DNA from 2 places in the Lederbergia graminis genome. Region 1 is predicted to be linked to the other one. Evidence: predicted binding sites of a transcription regulator. Region 1 holds the regulator's gene; the other holds the start of a gene.
What was found. The regulator LexA, encoded in region 1, represses DNA repair genes until DNA is damaged. The targets are predictions, from matches to a motif close to CGAACATATGTTCG.

Region 1 (6,761 bases):
TGAAACAATCGACAACAACGCTAAGTTAAGAAGTGATGTGAAAAAGCTAGGAAATATTCTTGGAGAGATTCTCATTCATCATGGTGGGATGGAGCTTTTCAATAAAGTTGAAACAATTCGTGAGCTAACAAAAACTTTAAGAAAAGAATATAACCAAGAGACATATAACGAACTAAAGAATGAAATAAGTTCATTAGAACCACCTATGCGTCAATATGTTATTCGTGCTTTTTCAATTTATTTTCACTTGATTAATATTGCAGAACAAAATCATAGAATACGTAGGAGAAAGCAATACTTACTCGAAGAAAATAGCTACCAAAAATATTCATTAGAAGATGCTGTTTCGAGAGTGAAGGAGTATGATCTTTCCAAAGATGCTCTAGAGGAAGTATTAAATGACTTATCTATCGAACTAATTATTACTGCACATCCTACAGAAGCAACAAAAAGATCTGTTTTAGAAATTCAAAAAAGAATTTCCAATATTTTAATACAACTTGATAGCAATAACCTCACCAAAAAAGACCGTATCAACTTAGAAGATAGCTTATTCAATGAAGTAACGGCTTTATGGCAAACAGATGAATTAAGACATCGCAAACCGAAAGTACTCGATGAAGTTAGAAATGGTTTGTACTATTTTGATGAAACATTGTTTGACATTATACCTTCCGTACATGAAGAATTAGAATTGCAATTAAATGAAACTTTCACAGATCATAAATTTGAAGTACCGAATTTCTTGCATTTTGGTTCTTGGATCGGTGGAGACAGGGATGGAAATCCTAATGTAACTACTGATATCACTTGGACTACTTTGAATTTACAACGTGAACTTGTCCTTAAGAAATACGATGAGTCACTAGTTGAATTAATGAAGCGATTCAGTCAGTCAACAAATCGAGTTGAAGTTAGCAAGGAACTAATTGAATCTGTTGTGAAAGAAGAACAAAACTACTTACAGGAAGAAGAAAGATGGCAAATTGATTCGGAAATATACCGTCGAAAATTTGCGATTATCATTAAACGTATTCGTGAAGTAGGAAAATCAAATGTTGGCTATCGTACCGCTGAAGAATTTCTAAATGATTTATTACAAGTAAAAAATAGCGCAGAAATGCATCAGCCACTTAATCATAGGTTAAAAGCAATCCGTAGATTAATTAGACAAGTAGAATTGTTTGGTTTTCATTTAGCAACATTAGATATACGAAATCATAGCGGAGAGCATGAGGCTGCAGTAAATGAAATGTTGAGAGCTGTTGGAATTGCGGATAATTATTCTGCTATGTCCGAAGCTGAAAAACAAGCAACTCTACAAAATGTGTTAACAGACCCTCGACCATTGTTATTATTTGAGGGCGGGTACACAAAAGAAACAGAAGAAGTTATTAAAGTATTTAAAATGATAAGAAATGCACATAAAGAATTTGGTAAGCGATCCATTGAAGTTTATTTAATAAGTATGACTCAGGCACCAAGTGATTTATTAGAAGTTCTAGTACTTGCTAAAGAAGCTGGAATTTACCGTCTTCATGCCGATGGAACAGTGGAAAGTGATCTTCATATTGCTCCATTACTAGAAACGATTGATGATTTAATTGCTGGACCAAAGATTATGAAACAGCTTTTTGAAATGAAAGCTTATCGAAACCACCTTGAAAAACGAGGAAACCATCAAGAGATTATGCTTGGATATTCTGATGGAAGTAAAGACGGTGGTACACTAACAGCTAACTGGAAACTATTTAAAGCACAACAAGAAATCCATAACATGGCACGTGAACATAATATTAGATTGAAATTTTTCCATGGTCGTGGTGGATCACTTGGTCGTGGTGGTGGTTCCTTAAATACAAGTATTCTTTCCCAACCAGTAGAAACATTGGGCGATGGTGTGAAGATTACAGAGCAAGGAGAGGTTTTATCTTCCCGTTATTTACTAGAAGATATTGCTTATCGTAATTTAGAACAGGCTGCATCTGCTTTATTAGAGGCATGTGCACGCTCTAGATCCTCCGAGCTAGTAAATTTACGTGAAAAAGAATGGGAAGATGCAATGGAGGAAATCTCCAAGTATGCATTAAGAAAATATCAGTCCCTCGTTTTTGAGGATCAAGATTTCTTAACGTATTTTAACCAAGCAACTCCTTTGAATGAAATTGGTGCGTTAAATATTGGGTCTAGACCAATGAGTAGGAAAAATAGTCAACGTTTTGAGGATTTGCGCGCAATTCCATGGGTGTTTGCATGGACGCAATCTAGACAAATGGTGCCTGCATGGTTTGCTGCTGGAACAGGAATCGAATCCTTTATTAATCAGGATCCATCCAATTTAGAATTGCTACAAGCGATGTATAAAAAATGGCCATTCTTCCGATCCACTATTAATAACCTGCAAATGGCATTAATGAAGGCAGACATTGCGACAGCTAAGGAATATTTAACATTAGTTGAAGATCAAAATATAGCTCAAAGAATATTCAATACCATTTCGGACGAATATAATCGTACTCGAAATATGTTATTAAAGATTACTGGAAATTCAGAATTGCTTGATCACACTCCGAATATCCAAGAATCTGTTTATAGAAGGAATCCTTATGTAGATCCTTTGAATTTCTTACAAGTAGATTTAATTAAGAAACTTCGTGAAACTGATCAGCCATCGGAAGATCTCGTCACGGAAGTATTACTTACAATTAATGGCGTAGCCGCTGGTCTTGTAAATACTGGTTGATGTAAATAAAAAACACTCTTGTGACTTTCGATATTCACAAGGGTGTTTTTTTGTTCAATATATTCCTCTTTATACTCCTTTATCAATTTTTAATCATAGTCTATTAATTTGTTCATATAAATAAGTATAAATCACAATTAATGTAAGGAATGAAGACGATGATAAAAATTGCTGCCCGATCTTCTCTATTAATCATAAGTATATTTTGCCTTGTTGCTATCATCGCTGTTTCCAGTGTGAGAATAAGCTTCTTCTCTTTTTTAGGTAATGATATCTCAAGGACTGATTCTCTCCTTTATATGATGTCGATGGAAAACCGATCCCTAGAACCAATCATTCCAAATAAAATGGATAGTTCATTAAGTAAAAATGCATTGAGATTATTCACTAATATTAATTTAGTAGATTTAAAAACGTATTTAATAAGCGAAATCCCTGGTTTAGATGCAGCTACACCAAAAATCCTTATTGCTGGTGAAGGTACAGATTTTACAAATCTACCAATCGAATCACCACCGCCAAAAGATTTAGATATTTGGGGTGATGATATCGATAATAAGGATGATGATGAAAAAGTAGATGATAAAAAACAAGAAACAAAAGATTATAAGGTTTATATATATCATTCGCATGATACAGAATCGTATTTTCCTATGTTAAAAGGGGCAGATACGAACAAACCAAATCTAGCATATAGCAAGGACAAAAACATTACCCAATTTGGAAAGCGACTTGGTAAAAAGTTAGAGGAACGAGGTATTAAGACATTAGTAGAAACATCAAGTGTTCAAAAAGAATTAGTGAAAAGAGGAATGAGTTTTGGACAATCTTATACCGTATCACGTGAAATGGTCGTAGAAGCAACAAAGCAAAATAAGGATATAGATTTAGTTTTTGATCTTCATCGTGATTCTGCTAGAAAAAGCGTTACAACCAAAAATATTAAAGGAAAAGATTATGCAAGTGTTTTATTTGTAGTAGGAACAGGACATGCAAACTTTAAAGAAAACTTAGATTTAGCTGATAAACTTCATAAGTTACTAGAAAAGAAGTATTCTGGTTTATCTAGAGGTGTTTTTGAAAAAGAAAGAAAGAATGGTAATAACGGAATTTACAATCAAGATTTAAGTGAGGGTTCAATGTTAATTGAAATAGGAGGTATTGATAATACACAAGAGGAGTTAAATCGTACTGTAGACGCATTAGCTGACGTCATAAGTGAGTATTATTGGGGAGAAGCTGTAGAAGTGAGTAAATAATAAAAAGGAGCCTTATCAAATACGAACATGAATGATGAAGGCTCTATTTTTATCTTTAATGAATTACATTACGATATAGTCCAATTACTTTTCCTAAAATAGAAACTTCTCGTAAAATAATCGGTTCCATATTAGCATTTTCCGGTTGTAGGCGGAAATAGTCTTTTTCTTTAAAGAATCGCTTAACAGTTGCTTCATCCTCGTCCGTCATTGCAACTACAATTTCACCATTATTGGCAGTATGTTGTTGACGTACAATGACATAATCTCCATCTAGAATACCAGCTTCAATCATACTCTCACCTACGATTTCTAACATAAAAACTTGCTCATCCGTAGGTACAAGCTGTTCTGGAAGAGGGAAGTATTCCTCAATATTTTCAATAGCAGATATAGGTAAACCAGCTGTAACTTTTCCGACTAACGGTACATTCACAGTGTTTTGTTTTGGGATATTGTCTTCTTCCAGCTGTAATACTTCAATTGCTCTCGGCTTTGTTGGGTCTCTTCGAATAAGTCCTTTACTTTCCAACCTAGCCAAATGCCCGTGAACAGTGGAACTAGAAGCAAGTCCAACAGCTTCTCCGATTTCACGGACAGAAGGTGGATATCCCTTTGATTTTACTTCTTGTTTTATAAAATCAAGAATATCTTGCTGTCTTTTCGATAGTTTAATCAATCTATTTCACTCTCCCTTGAATGACATTCATTTAAACACATTATATCAGACTAGTTAATAATACACAAACATAAGTTCGAATTCTCTGTTGACACAAACCTACGTTCGCATTATAATCAAATTAACGAAAATACGAACAAATATTCGAAAGAGGTTATTTTATGATTACTTTATTGAAAAAAAACTCATATATTATCCTATTCTTTATCATTTCTTTTCTAATGGGCTTATTTATTCTATTTAGTTCAGAACAAAAGGAAAATACGAATGTTAGTATAAAAGTAGAGCAAGGTGATTCTATTTGGTCCATCGCTGAAAACTATGCAGATTCATTAGGGATGTCAACAAATGAAGTAGTACAATTAATAGAAAAAGAGAATAAAATATATAACAAGTCTATTAAAACTGGTGATATAATAACAATTCCTGGTTTACAAATTGATAATAATGACGAATTTCAGATTGCTTATGAATAAATGAAGGTGAAATAATAAATGAAAGTAATTATTTATTGTCGCGTGAGTACGAATAAAGATGTTCAAGAAACATCACTTGAAAGACAAGAGTCAGAATTAATAGCTGCAGCTCATAAATGGAATTTTTCTATTGATAGTATAATAAAAGATAAGGCCAGTGGATATGAATTAGATCGCCCAGGTGTATTTACGATGTTAGAGAAGATAAAAGTAGATCCTCAAATACAGGGAGTACTGATTCAGGACGAAACTAGATTAGGAAGAGGCAATGCTAAGATTGCGCTACTCCATTGCTTAATGAAAGAAGATATACAAGTTTATAATTATTCGCAAAATGGTGAGTTAATCATTTCAGAAGCAGATTCCATGGTCCTTAATATAGTTAGCATGGTAGAAGAATACCAAAGGAAACTCCATAATTTAAAGATTCAACGTGGCATGAAAAGGGCTGTTGAGAAAGGCTATAGACCTGAAAGAAATTTAAAAAATAGAGGTAATCTAGATGGTCGCGAACGAAAAGACATACCAATCGAAGAAATCGTTAGATTAAGAAATAATAACTTGACATTTGCTGACATAGCTGCAACTTTAAGAGGTTTTGGGTATGATGTTTCAAAAGCTACTGTCCATAGACGTTTTCAAGAATATTTAAACAATAGTAATTTGAAAGCTTAATGATATATGGGGTTGAAAAATATCCCAATTCTATGTAAAGTTCAGATCAGTTGTGATCTGTGCTTTTTTTTAGTACCATATTTTTGTGCCAACTAACAGTTAGGCAATAACGTTAAAGGAGTCTTTCTATGCTATCTAAAGAAAAATTACAAAGAATAAATGAATTAGCAAAAAAGGCAAAAGAAGGTAGCCTTACAAAAGAGGAGGCGAAGGAACAATCCAAATTAAGAGGGGAATATTTACAGACATTTCGGTCTTCAATGAAGCAAACAATAGAAAATGTCCGTATTTTTGATGAGACTGGGGAAGACGTAACACCTCAGAAAGTTAAAGATATTCAAGCTAAAAAGAAACTTCATTAATTAAATTATGAATAAATGTTAAACAAAATTATATATTTTCTAACTTTTTTCATTTTCAATACGGAAAATAGTTGTCTAATCGACAAAATATCCTTATGATAGTAATGAGGAAACTATAGAAAGGTTGTTGTTGTTATGTTTAATGAAACTGATCAATTAGCTGTAAACACAATTAGAACTCTTTCAATTGATGCAATTGAAAAGGCTAATTCAGGACATCCTGGTTTACCAATGGGTGCTGCACCAATGGCATACACATTATGGACTCGTTTTATGAACCATAATCCAAAAAACCCAAATTGGTTTAACCGTGATAGATTTGTTCTTTCTGCTGGTCATGGATCAATGCTACTATATAGCTTGCTTCATTTATCTGGTTATGGTTTAGACATGGAAGAGATTAAAAACTTCCGTCAATGGGGAAGTAAAACTCCTGGACATCCTGAGTATGGCCATACACCTGGTGTTGAGGCGACAACTGGTCCATTAGGACAAGGTATTGGGATGGCTGTTGGGATGGCAATGGCTGAACGTCATTTAGCATCTGTTTACAATAAAGATGGCTAT
Region 2 (6,761 bases), on a different contig from region 1:
GGAGTTTCAGCCAAATATACATCTTCTTCTATTTCAATATTTGTATTTCTTGCAAGTTCAAACAGGATGGAATAAGTTTCTCCTGTAATCCTGAATAAATGTAAATCCTCAGGTATTGTTCCATGTTTATAAGGACGATCAAGAGTTAATGCAACAGAAACTCGATGACAATGGCTCATTAATTTTTCGATTACTTGATATTCTTGTGGTGTAAAATCATGGAATCCATCTATATAAATTTCTGCATCACGTAAATAGTTTGACTTTTCAATTGCATTTGTAAGTAATGTTAAATAGTCATTCGAGTCTATATATTTTCCAACAAGCGCCTCTTCAAATTTTCCATAGATCAATTCTAAATCATGTATTTTATCAGCAAGTTCGCGTGTAGAGACGGAAAAAGCAAGCTCTTCTTGTTTCGTCTGAAGTTCATTTGGTGTAATACAATAATTTTTGAATTCTTTTAGCATACCTTCAACATGCTGAACAAATCCTGACTTATCTGCAGCTTTTCTAAACAAACGCAGGTCATCTTTATGATCCTCAATAATTTTTCTAATTAGCATATTTAATCCCGTACTTGAAATATGCTTTCTACTTGCACCGCCTGTTTCTTGCAGTACCCGCCATGCAAGACGTGTAAAACTGAATACTTGTGTTCGAATCATTCCTGTCAATCTTGGAAAATTAACGAGGCGATACTCTGATAAAAAAGTCATTTGATCAGGTACGATATATAAAATCGGACGACCACTAGGCCGTTGAATTAATTCTTCTTCTATTTCTCGTAAAAACTTAGTCGTTTTCCCCGTTCCAGAGCGACCAATAACGAAGCGAAGTGACATCTTCTCAACTCCTTATTCTGAAGTTACCATATCCATTTAAAGTAATACTATTATACCACACGAACACCGAACGTACATTCTCAAAAAAAAATAAAGGTTGCCTTTTCTATTCGAAAGGCAACCTTTATTCTCCTCTTGTATGTACTTTGTCCTGCATTTTTCCTTCTACTTGTTTTCCGACAAACCAAAGGATAACAATAATCACAAGTACTATTGCTGTCCTTAGCGGGTGTTTTATTAACGAAACAATATCATGTCCAATAAAACTTAAAGTAAAAATCATAACAGCTTTTCCTGCTAATACCGCCAACATATATTGATATATATTAATTTTAGACATCCCTGCCACGATATTAACAACTGCAGATGGTGTAAACGGAAAGCATAAAAGAATAAACAAAGGACCAAACCCATGTCGTTCTACCCAACTTGTTAAACTCTTTACTTTTTTACTTCGTCTTAAAAATTGAAATACACGTGCATCTCCATATCTTCTTACTAAAAGGAATACGAGTAATGCACCTACCGATGCGCCAATCCACGAAAATAGAAACCCCCACCCTAAACCAAATGCATTAGCACTTGCCATTACAAAAAGAAATAATGGTAAAAACGGTAAAAAGGCTTCTAACATTGGCAATAATAAACTCGGTAACGGACCTAATGCTCGGTATTGTTCAATTAATTCTACAAGTTTCTCCATCGTAAACCATTCTGTTATCGAATGAAAATCCATACACATTCCTCAATTCACACTAGAAAAAATCGTCGAAATTTCTTAAATTATACCACATTTCGTCAATTGGGCTATATTACAATCCTACCCTAAAATCAAACCCAACAACCGCACAAATTTGTTACAAAACCAGAAAAGCGGAAGCGACTTGATTAGCGACGTACAAATTTAAAGATTTCTGACGAGATAAAGGAAACACGATGAGCCTATAGGCGAATCGATGTTGACTTATCGTAGGAAGAAATCGTAAATTTGCTAGTCGCTAGTCGCTGTAGCTAGACAATCATAAAAGCGGAGGGCGCGCATAAAGGTGAAGGAAGGCTAAAAACGCAACATCCTGTTGCAACGCCTTCCTGACCCGCATCATGCGGGCCCGCGACAAGCAAATGTTCTGAGCCAAAGAAAGGTGCTCTTTGCCTTTCATTGGCTCAGGTTATTTGACCTCGAGCCGATCGCGCCTGCAGCTAGACAATGAAAAAAAGCAACTGATCAGCTGCCTAGGCTTACAGTTTGTAAGTCCCTTCAAATTTCCTCTTGAAAAATAACGCTCTATATGTGAGATACACATCCTCTAAGGCATTATCGTAGAAAGGAAGAATTAGTTAGGCACTAGTCTCCCATGCAAAACAACGAAAAACTAAAGGTCTTTTTACAGAATTTATTGTTCTAAAAATATTATATAGGGCACAATGTTAATTGTAGCGGAAGTAGCAAAAATCAACAGTCACGGAAGTCAAGTAATGACTAAATACTACTAGTTCCTGACTTTTAGAGCAGTCCCTTACATACAATCATACATATTGTAAAAACCAATCCCGAATATACTCTAACCGTTTAATTCGTAATGTTGGTTTACCACTTCTTGATAACTCATGGTTAGATTCAGGGAAACGAATAAACTTGGTTGTTTTTTTCCGTTGCTTTAAGGCAATAAACAATTGTTCCGCTTGTTCAATCGGACAACGAAAATCTTTCTCACCATGCAATATGAGGAGAGGAGTTTCTACTTTATCAACATATTTCAACGGGGAGTGGTTCCATAGTTTTTCAATATCTCCTAAATCAGCACCTATTTGCCAATCTGTAAAGTAATATCCTATATCACTTACCCCAGAAAAGCTGATCCAATTTGAAATAGAACGCTGAGTTACAGCTGCTTTAAAACGATTTGTTTGACCAACAATCCAATTCGTCATAAATCCTCCGTAACTCCCTCCTGTTACCCCAAGACGATTGTGGTCGATGAAATCAAAATTGGCTAAAACACTATCAACTGCTGCCATTAAATCCAGATAATCATTCCCACCATAATCACCGCGAACTGCATTTACAAACTGTTGACCATATCCATGACTTCCTCTTGGATTTACATACAAAACGGCAAACCCTTGAGCTGCCAGCACTTGAAATTCATGAAAATATGTATTAGCATACATAGCATGTGGACCACCATGAATCTCTAATATTAAAGGATATTTCTTTCCTTCTTCGAAATTAATTGGCTTCATGAACCAACCATCTACTTTCCAGTCTTCTGCCCCTTTTACTTCAATCGCTTCCGGCATTGCCAGTTGGCGAGTTTGCAGAAATTTCTCATTCACATATGTTAAACGTTCTTTTTTTCCAGTTGATAAATGAATTAAATACAAATCACCTGGTTCAGTTGGAGTACTTATTGCAACTACAGCTCTGTCATTTTTGGAATCTAAAGAGAAGCCGTAAACATATTGAGCATCATTTATTGCAGGATATATTTCCCCGGCAACATTTCCATAGTAAATTTCAGTATTTCCATGATCACTTACTTGAAAATAAAAACTTTGACTATCTTCTAGCCATTGAATAGAGGGTGCTTTTGTTCCCTGTAAGAAATCACCTACAACATAATCGCCAATTGGTGCGTCAAATTCATTTGTCATACATGTTAATATTTCGAGATGTAAATCATAAATGTATAACTTTGCATGCGTTGCATTTCTAAATTCTCTTTCACTTCCAATAAAACTAATATATTGACTATTTGGAGACCAAGTTGGTTGATTATACGCTCCATTTCCCTCAGTCAAATTTCGTTTTTCTTTCGTTTTTAGATTTAGCAAGTAAATATCACTAATGAAAGAAAAATCTTTGTCTTCTGTTTTATCAGCCGAATAGGCAATGTATTTACCATCTGGAGACCATGAACCTAATTGAAAGTGATGTTTTCCTTCTGTTATCTGTTCTAACGTCTCTGTTCTTAGATCTATCATTCCTATTTGTGTAAACTGATGTATGTCCAAAAATCCACTAGCATCTGTCTTATACTTCATGATATCTACTTCTAATGGAGTTATTTCTTGCTCTTTTTCCTTCTTTTCAGCGATATCATGTATCGTTTCATCTTTGCCAACTTTAACCGAAAAAACAATTTTATTACCACATGGAGACCAAACAGGATTGGATATACCATGCTTGCAATTTGTTAATTGTTTTGCTTCTCCACCTGTTTTCGATAATACATAAAGTTGTGGCTTCCCTGTTCTAGTAGATACGAATGCAATTTTACTTCCGTCTGGGGACCATGTTGGAGAACTAGTTTTTCCCTTTCCAAACGTCCATTGAATTGGTTGTTTCTCTTGAAGATGTATGTAATACATATTCGAAACATAATCGTTTTCCTTTTTGTCGATATGGGTTTGTATATAGACTAATTCCAAACCATTAGGTGATAGCTGTGGATCTACTATCGATTTTAAATCATATAAATCTTCTGGTTGTATTCCTTGTGTTATTGTCATGTTGTTCATCCTTTCTCCCTTACTAGTATATAGTATCCCATTTATCTAATCGCTTATTTTGCTTTTAAATCACACGAAAAATGTCATTATTTGTTGCTTGCAAATCACATATTTTATGGGTAAAATAGTACAGAACAAACGTTCTTGTTTATCTTCAGGTACCTTAGGAATTTCTTGTAAGGAGGGCTATTTATGACGAGGATTTCAACTTATGATCGAGACATCATTGAGCAAGCAATATACTTACCTATGCTAATTACCGTACTAAATCGTGACTTATCCGTAATCGAAAACAGTTCTTTGAAACTAAAAAAACCTTACCAAGAATTAATTATAGCAACGATAAAGACGGTTCAAAAAGAGCTTGCGGTAGTAAAACGGTACATGCAAAAAAATAATATTAAAGTCCAACGTCTTAAGTCAGATGATGCTTTTACAATGTATTTATTTCTTTATAAGGGGTATGAAGAACAACATAATTACTTCAATCCACGCTTACGTAATAGAGTCGAGGAACTTATGCTTTATTATTTTAATAGACAACAAAATCCAGAAACAAACACTCCGTTCCCTATTCAGCAACCTACTCTAAAAGAATTGAATCAGTTAAGACAGCACTAAAAAATGAAAAAGGAAGCGTGAAAAACACGCTCCCATTTTAGTTATTTGTATCATAGGTTTCATTATATTCAGATGCTTCTAAGTAAAGTAGCCTTGTCTTTGGATTACTTAAATATGACACCATCCTCTGCTTGTTTCGCTCGTATTTCACGCGAAGTTCGGCTGCACGTGAAATTTGACTTTTAAAAACATAATTTGAAACAGGAACCTCCATCGTTTCTTTATTTTGAAATTCAACAAGAGTCGTGCTCTTATCTTGTTTCCAATAATGTTCCACTTGGTCTGCAACAATCCATATACAATCTTGGTGAAAGGGAGATTTTGTTGGAAAGATATAAATAGAAGTGTGAGGATCAAGGAGGATTGGGGGCTTATGAGTGACATTAATCAATGCTTTTGTACCATTCCGACGACCATTAAAATCTGTGCCATTATAACTACAGCATCTATTAATAATTTTTATCGGTGACTCGGGAGTTAGCACATAACAATCATCTTCCACTACCCTTGTCCATAACTCGTTCTCCCTTATGTAAGGTATTAACATGTACGTGCTCGGGTTAATTTCATATTCTTCCACAAGGTATTTCTTTCTAACTTTCAAATCCATTTCTCCTTCCTAAAAACATAGTACATTTCAACTATACCACAAGACACAGAATAAATCATTGTTTTTTCGTAAAAATTTGAATAATTAAAATGTAAGAGCTTTCTTTTTGTTTGCAGGTCAGAAAATTGACACTCTTCTGTTGATATTTCTGCTGATTTTTTGTATAATTAAAAAAAGGTTTCAGAGGTGATCATCGATGGAAAAGAAGAAGTCTTATCAGGAACTACTGAAAGAGTATACGATGACACAGCAAAAAAATGAAACAAAAGCGATGGAATGGTATGTCGATTTTTTCTTGAACGGTTTATTACAACAAAGAAAAGAAAAACAACTCCGAGACGACATTGACCAGGCGCTGGATGAGAAAGATAAAGAAAGTTTTACAAGGTTAACGAATGAGCTTAAACGGTTACTAGGACGCTAAAATGAAAAAATCCCCTGTTTCCATTTGAAGGGGATTTTTTCATGTCTGTTTGTAACAATTATGATGCAGACTATCACTTATTCTCCATTATCCTCTTGTTTTAATTCATATTCCTCAATTAATTTAATTCGCTCCAGCATTGTTGGATGTCCATACCTAAATATCTTCACTAAATATGGAGGGTTTATTTGACTAAGCCCAGCCTTTGTTAAACTTTGAAAAGTCTGAACTCCAGCATCCTTATTTTGCGTCATTTCAATTGCATACGTATCAGCACGTACTTCTTGGTAACGCGATACCCAGTTCGTTAGCGGACTTACACTAAACAACAAAATGGAAGTAATTAGTAAGAAAACGGGTAATGAACTGATATTCGTCATTTTTTCTACTTTCCACGTTTGACCTCGCCTTGTAATCCAACGCTCCATTATTTTAGCAGTGATATATAGGCCGATTAAAGTTAAAAGTAAGTAGCCAGCTATTCCAATATAAATATGCTTTTCTACATAGTGTGCCATTTCGTGCGCCATGATAAATAATATTTCATCATCACTTAAGCGTTCCAGTGTCGTATCCCACAGTACAATTCGCGAATTGGAACCGACTCCTGTCACATATGCATTCATCGAATTTGTTTTACTAGACATATCTACTTCGTATACATGATCCGCTGGAATATTGGCTTTATCAGCAAACTCTAAGATTTTTGCTTCTAATTGCTTATCTTGCAATGGAGTAAATTCATTGT

Region 2: a site for LexA is predicted at 4,490-4,503, ahead of ACFPM4_RS08060 (YhjD family protein). Genes of this name have one in related genera too.

The regions. Positions count from the first base shown of each region.
Region 1 covers NZ_JBHSMC010000001.1:522,264-529,024, reverse strand. The annotation lists gene ppc (phosphoenolpyruvate carboxylase) at 1-2,743, shown strand, start outside; gene spoIIP (stage II sporulation protein P) at 2,902-4,002, shown strand; gene lexA (transcriptional repressor LexA) at 4,058-4,681, opposite strand; gene yneA (cell division suppressor protein YneA) at 4,843-5,157, shown strand; gene ACFPM4_RS02760 (YneB family resolvase-like protein) at 5,176-5,832, shown strand; gene ACFPM4_RS02755 (DUF896 domain-containing protein) at 5,961-6,194, shown strand; gene tkt (transketolase) at 6,330-6,761, shown strand, end outside.
Region 2 covers NZ_JBHSMC010000011.1:16,464-23,224, forward strand. The annotation lists gene addB (helicase-exonuclease AddAB subunit AddB) at 1-845, opposite strand, end outside; gene ACFPM4_RS08050 (TVP38/TMEM64 family protein) at 970-1,581, opposite strand; gene ACFPM4_RS08055 (S9 family peptidase) at 2,373-4,358, opposite strand; gene ACFPM4_RS08060 (YhjD family protein) at 4,551-4,979, shown strand; gene ACFPM4_RS08065 (competence protein ComK) at 5,017-5,583, opposite strand; gene ACFPM4_RS08070 (IDEAL domain-containing protein) at 5,786-6,013, shown strand; gene ACFPM4_RS08075 (M48 family metallopeptidase) at 6,091-6,761, opposite strand, start outside.